Regions from separate parts of the Janthinobacterium sp. Ant5-2-1 genome, predicted to be linked through region 1. Evidence: predicted binding sites of a transcription regulator. Region 1 holds the regulator's gene; the other holds the start of a gene.
What was found. The regulator FliA, encoded in region 1, starts transcription of late flagellar genes. The targets are predictions, from matches to a motif close to CTAAAGTTTNNNNNNNNNNNGCCGNTA.
Positions count from the first base shown of each region.

Region 2: the regulator FliA is predicted to act here: its motif matches at 1,956-1,982, upstream of ASN89_RS21000 (DUF5610 domain-containing protein).

Region 1 covers NZ_LNCE01000024.1:38,062-41,472, reverse strand. The annotation lists gene motD (flagellar motor protein MotD) at 1-770, opposite strand, end outside; gene ASN89_RS08730 (flagellar motor protein) at 776-1,522, opposite strand; gene ASN89_RS08725 (RNA polymerase sigma factor FliA) at 1,504-2,235, opposite strand; gene ASN89_RS08720 (MinD/ParA family protein) at 2,281-3,144, opposite strand; gene flhF (flagellar biosynthesis protein FlhF) at 3,137-3,411, opposite strand, start outside.
Region 2 covers NZ_LNCE01000068.1:4,879-8,289, reverse strand. The annotation lists gene pyrF (orotidine-5'-phosphate decarboxylase) at 1-381, shown strand, start outside; gene sbcB (exodeoxyribonuclease I) at 449-1,897, opposite strand; gene ASN89_RS21000 (DUF5610 domain-containing protein) at 2,054-2,668, shown strand; gene ASN89_RS20995 (GGDEF domain-containing protein) at 2,775-3,411, opposite strand, start outside.

The DNA.
Region 1 (3,411 bases):
GTCGGCGCCACGGGCGCCGTCGGCACTTCCGTCACCGTTTCCGGGATGCCAGAGAGAATCGTCACGGCGACCCGGCGGTTGCGCGCGCGCCCTTCCGCCGTTTCATTGGGCGCCACGGGGATGTTGTCAGCGTGGCCGACGGCCGTCAGGCGCGACGCCTTGACGCCGCTGGCGATGAACAGGCGCACCACGGCGCTGGCGCGCGCGGCCGACAATTCCCAGTTCGAGGCAAAGTTCGAATTGCTGATCGGCTGCACGTCCGTATGCCCTTCCACCTGCACGTCGTGCGTATCGTCCTTGAGCAGCACGGCGACGGCGCGCAGGGCCTGGTCCGACTCCGCCGTCAGGCGCGCCGCGCCGGGGTCGAACAGCACGCTGGCATTGATTTCCACGCTCACGCCGCGGCTCGTCTGCGTGACCCGCACCTTGCCTTCCTTGACCAACGGCGCCAGGGTGGAGGTGAGGTCCTGCGCCAGGCGCGTCATGTGTTCACGCTCGCGGCGGATTGCTTCCGTGCGGCGTTTCAGGGCGGGATTCGGCAGCGGGATCGCTTGCGGCGCTTCCATGATGATGGGCGGCGCGCCCTTTTCCAGGCTGAAGGCCTGGCCGATGGCGTTCTGGAAGACGCGGTACTTGCCTTCGTTGACTTGCGAAATCGCGTACATCACAACAAAGAAGGCGAACAGCAGGGTGATGAAGTCGGCGTACGAGATCAGCCAGCGGTCCTGGTTGTCCGGTTCCTCGTCATACTTCCTGCGCGCGCGCCGCATCATGGTCAGTGCTCGTGCAGCAGGCTCGACACGCGCTCTTCGATGATGCGCGTATGGTCGCCCGTGGCGATGTCGTACAGCACGGCGGCCGTGATTTCGTACTGCAGCACGCGGCGCGAGACGATGGCCTTGAGTTTATTCGCCACCGGCAGGAACAGCAAGTTGGCCAGGCCCACGCCGTAGATGGTCGAGACAAACGCCACGGCGATGCCGCTGCCTAATTTACTTGGGTCGGTGAGGTTTTCCATCACGTGGATCAGGCCCAGCACGGCGCCCAGGATGCCGATGGTGGGCGAATAGCCGGCCGCCGACTCCCATACCTTGACGGCCTGGCGCTCGGCCATTTCGTAGGCGGAGATTTCCACGTCGAGCAGCTGGCGCAGCTTGTCCGGCGCGATGCCGTCGACGATCATGCGCAAGCCCTTGGCATTGAAGCGGTCGGCCGTGTTTTCCATCAGGCGCTCGAGCGCCAGCGGGCCGTCGCGGCGTGCCGTCAGGCTCCACTGGCCAATGTCGCGCGCCAGCGCGGCGCGCGTATCGGCTGGCGGCAGGAAGACCCAGCGCAGCATTTCCAGGCCGCGCACGAAAGTGCGCAGCCGCGTTTGCAGCAGCACGGCGCCGAAAGTGCCGATGATGACGATGGCAAAGGCGGCCGGCTGCAGCAGGGAGGCCATCTTGCCGCCTTCCAGTGCCTGGCCGACCAAGAGGCCTGCCAGCGCCAGCGCCAGCCCGATTACGCTGGACCAGTCCACGCCTGCTCCCTCAAAGTTGCGCGCAGGCGCGCGACGGCCTGGGTATGCAGCTGCGAGACGCGCGATTCGGATACGCCCATCACCGCGCCGATCTCCTTCAGGTTCAGCTCTTCTTCGTAATACAGGCCCATGAGTATTTTCTCGCGTGGTGGCAGCGCGTCGATGGCATCGATCACGGATTGCCGGAAATCGGTATCGAGCAGGGAACGCAAGGGGTCGCTGTCCTCGTCCACGCAGTGGCGGTCGAGGAAGCTGTCATTGCCGTCCGGGTCATGAAAGTCTTCGTAGTACACGAGCTGGTGGCCGCCGCCGTCGCCCAGCATTTCCTGGTAGTCGGCCAGCGACATCTTGAGCAGCTTCGCCACTTCCGACTCCGTCGGCGGATGGCCGAGGCGCTGCTGCAAGGTGCTCATCGCCTCTTCGATCTTGCGCATGTTCTGGCGCATGCTGCGCGGCAGCCAGTCGCTGGTGCGCAATTCGTCGAGCATGGCGCCGCGGATGCGCAGCACGGCATACGTCTCGAACTGCGCGCCATGCGTCTCTTCATAGCGGCTGATGGCATCGAGCAGGCCGATCATGCCGGCCTGGATCAGGTCATCGACCTCGACCGAAGGCGGCAATTTCGCCTTCATATGGTGCGCCAGACGCTTTACCAGCGGAATGTGCTCCGTCAGCAAATAGTCCTTGTTCGATTTCCCTTTGACCGTGTACATAGGCTGCTTATTGTTTTCTCATCTTATCTGGTGCTACGGTTGGCTTCAGGCGCTGAACTGGTGGGCGCTCCCCGTCTGGTACAAGGTGCCGCCAAGCACCGGCGCCGCCGAACGGGCCAGCCGCTCGGCCAGTCCGCGAAACGCCACCGAGGCGCCGGCCAGCGGAAACGCATCGACCACGCTGCGGCCCAGCCGCGCCGCGCGGTGCAGATACTCATCGGCAGGCACCGACCCCATCGACGTCAGCTTCACGGCCAGGTAGCGGCTCGCCGCCTGTGCCATATTATCGTATACCACTTTTGCTTCGGATTCGGAAGCGCCGGTGACGAGAATGCCGAACGGACGGCGTCCCAGTTCCTGGCTCAGGCGCTTGATCAGGCAGTACGCCGCCTTGATCGAAGTGGCGCTGGTCGACACTTGCACGACGATATCGGACGAGGCCATCAAGGGCACGGGGAAGCAGGCGCCCTCTTCTGCCACGACGCCGTCGACCAGCACGATGCCGCTCTGGCGCGCCAGCACGTCAAAGGTCTTGCCCAGGCGGCGCAGTTCGTCCTCGCCCGCATAGTCCATGCTGTCCATCAAATGGTTGCGCGCGCCCAGGCTGGCCACGCCGAAGCCTTGCGGCACTTGGTGGATGACCTGGTTCAAGCCGCACTGCTGGCGCGCCACGTCGCGCAGGCTGGCGCCGTGCGCCAGTCCCAGTCGCGCAGCCACGCCATCGCTGCCGCCGCTGGCGTCGAGCAGCAGCACGTCATTGCCGCCGTAGACGAGCGAGGCGCCCAGGTTGACCAGCATGGCGCCCTTGTCGTCCTGCGGCGTGGCCGAGAGGAACGTCATGACGCGCGGCTGCGGGCCGGCCAGCATGCGGCGCAAGCCTTCGGCCTGGTCGAAATCGAAATTAGCCAAGATGCACCCCGCGCGCTTCATTGTTGCGGGCGGCTGCCTGCGCCATCAGCAACGGCAGTTCGGCATCGGAAAACTGCGTGGCCGCCGAGTCGCGCTTGAGCTTGAAGGCGCGGTCGATCAGGTAGCCGCGGTCGGCCAGGTACAGGTCTTCCGGCACGCGCTGGCCGTTCGACACGTAGAACAGGTTCAGTTTCTGGCGGATCACCACGTCGAGCACGTTGCCGATCGAGGCCGCTTCATCGAGCTTGGTCATGATGCAGCCGGCCA
Region 2 (3,411 bases), on a different contig from region 1:
AACCCGGGCGGCTCGGACCTGCAATTCCTGAATACGGACGGCGAACCGCTGTACCAGCGCGTGGCGCGCCTGGTGGCCGACAAATGGAACAAGAATGGCCAGTGCGCGCTCGTCGTCGGCGCCACCTTTCCTGAAGAACTGGCGCAAGTGCGCGCCATCGTCGGCGACATGCCGCTGCTGGTACCCGGCATCGGCGCCCAGGGCGGCGACATCGCCGCGACAGTTGGCGCGGGCCAGACGGCGAACGGCATGGGCATGATGATCAGCTCGTCGCGCGCCATCATCTACGCCAAGCCGCAGGACGGCGAAGACTGGGCCGACGCAGCGCGCCGCGTGGCCATTGAAACGCGCGATGCGATCAATGCGCACCGTTCTGCATAAAACCCCAACACCTTAAGTGCTGGGGTCAGACGGGGACGCCGAGTCCCGTCGGGTCTGACCCCGGATTTTAATCGCGTTGCGGGGCGACGATCTCCGCGTAATCGTAGAGTTCTCCCAGAATTTCCTCTCCCCGCTCATCCACGGATTCCGACAGCACGTCGATTTCCGTAAACAGCATCTCGATGGTGCGGGCGCCGCCGTCGCCGTCGAACAGGCGGGCGGCGCGGTGCTGTTCCCAGCGCAGGCTTTCCGCTTCGCTCAGCGTTTGCGGGAAATTGCGGGCGCGGTAGCGGAACAGCAGTTCCTGCAGGCGTTCGTCGGCAAACGAGGGGCGGGCCGTGGCCAGCTTGGCCGGCGTTTCGCGGCGCAAGGATTCGAGCAGGCGGCGGTCATCGTTGCTGACGAAACCGTTGTACAAATCCTCATCCACGTCCAGCGCGGCATTCGCGCCCGGGCGCTGGAACACTTCGGCCCAGATCGCATCCATGTTTGGTGCCGTGGCGGCGAATTGCGCGTTGACCTTCGCCGCGTCCACGTCGATGCCCCATTGCGCGGCCATGGCCGGCGACAGGGTTTTCAGGTTGCCGACGAGCATGGGCGACTTGTTCAGGTGCACGCTCTTCACGGGCAGGCGCGTCATGCCTTCGGGCATGGCGTCCTTGCGCGTGAACAGCCGCGTGCGGATGGTGTCGGCGTCCAGCTCGAACAGTTCACGCGGGTCGTAGGCGCAATCCCAGACGAGGATCTCGTTCTTGTTGCTCGGGTGCGTGGCCAGCGGCCAGACGACGCCCACGCAGCCCCGTTCGGCGGGGAACATGCCGGACACGTGCAGGAAAGGCTGGCGCTCGCCGGCGGTCAGGTGCATGCCCATTTCGCTGGCGACCCGGTCCTTTTTGTGCAGGGCCAGGCAGAATTCGAACAGTTTCGGCTGTTTCTGCTTGATCAGGCGGGCCAGGGCGATGGTGGCGCGCACGTCGGACAGCGCATCGTGCGCCGCTTCGTGGGCCAGGCCATTGGCCTTGCTCAAGTGTTCCAGCTTGAAACTGGTCTGGCCATCGTCGCGCTTCGGCCATTGAATGCCTTCCGGGCGCAGCGCGTGCGTCATGCGCACCACGTCGAGGATATCCCAGCGACCGCAATGGTTTTTCCATTCGCGCGCATACGGGTCGATCAGGTTGCGCCAGAACAGGAAGCGCGTGACTTCATCGTCGAAACGGATGGTGTTGTAGCCCACGCCGATGGTGCCCGGTTCCGAAAAGGCCGCTTCGATGGTGGCGGCGAACTGGTGCTCGGGCACGCCCAGTTGCAGACACTGCTGCGGCGTGATGCCCGTGATCAGGCACGATTGCGGGTCGGGCAGGAAATCATTAGCAGGCTGGCAATACAGCATGATCGGCTCGCCGATCTCGTTGAGTTCGGCATCCGTGCGGATGGCGGCGAACTGGGCCGGGCGGTCGCGGCGCGGCTGGGCGCCAAAGGTTTCGTAATCGTGCCAAAGAAAGGTCTGGTTAGTCATTGATGGTCATTACTTGGTTACTTGATTGGTTATCCGGGCCGGTAAAAGAGCGCCGCTGCTACAGTTTTCTGAAAACCTGCCGATACTACACGAGAGGATGGTCATCATCGCGTTTCCCGCATGGTGGCATACATTGCCCGTTCAAGGAGGTCTATCGTGTCAATTCCCATCGCCGCAAGCGGCAATTCCAACCCTTCCGTGACTTCCGTCAGTACGGGCGTTGCCGGCAAGGACGATAAAGTCCAGCAAAAGGACGGCGTCAACGCTGAAATGAGCGTCAACGACCGTACCAAGCTGCAATTGAACGCGTCCATCATGCAGGCCTCGCTGAACGTGTCGATCGGTTCCGAGAACGAGCCGCTGGCGCTGCTGTACAAGACGGCCATCACCAACATCAATGAAGCGCTGAAGGGCCAGTACGGCGAAGATGCGATCCAGAACGCCGCTTCGCAGGACAATAGCGCCGAAGCGACGGCGAGCCGCATTGTATCGCTGTCGACGGGGTTTTTTGACGCCTTCAAGAAACAGAATCCCGACCTGGATGACGATACGGCCCTGACCAAGTTCATGGACACCATCAGCGGCGGCATGGAAAAAGGCTTCAAGGAAGCGCGCGACATTCTGGGCGGCTTGAAAGTGTTGAAAGGCGATATCGCCGGCAATATCGACAAGACGTACGAGCTGGTGCAGAAAGGCTATGCGGATTTCATCGCCGCGCACAGCAGCAAGAAGGATGACGCCGCCAAGCCGGCCGACAGCAAGGCTGCCTGATCAATATTACGCCGGAAGCGCCTGAGAAAATGTCCAGGGCCAGGCGCATTGCCGAAGGCAGTACGAATGTACGACGAGGCAATGCAACGACGCCATGGGCTTTTTATCAGGTGCTTACGCGGTTGCGTCCGCTTGCCTTGGCGCGATAGAGCGCCGCGTCGGCGGCCGCGATCAGCGCATGGTCGTCCTGTTCGGCCGCCAGGCTGGCCACGCCGAAGGAACCCGTGATGTGCGGCAGCGCGCTGCGCATGTCGACGAAGATGACGGCTTGCTGCATGCGTTCGCACAAGCGTTCGGCCACCCGCAGGGCCACATGTTCGCTCGTATCGGGCAAGATCACCATCATTTCCTCGCCACCATAACGCACGGCAAAATCCGTCGGCCGCAGGGCCGCGCCCAGTACTTGCGCGGCGATGCGCAGCGCCTGGTCGCCCGCCTGGTGGCCGTGCGTGTCGTTGAAACGCTTGAAATGGTCGAGGTCGATCATCACCAGCGACAGCGGCGAGGCGCTGGCGTGGGCCGTGACGATCATGTTCGGCAGCAAGTCGGTGAGCCAGGCCCGGTTGTACAAACCCGTCAGGCTGTCGACCATCGACAGCTGCCGGTAGAACTCGCCCAGTTTCTGGCGCCGGCGCAGCAGGGCATTGGCTGCGCGGATGCGGAAGGACAGCAGCCGCAGCAGGTTGCGCGCGAGGCCGTTCGATTGCTCGATCAATTCCCAGACGACGGCCGCGTCGATCACC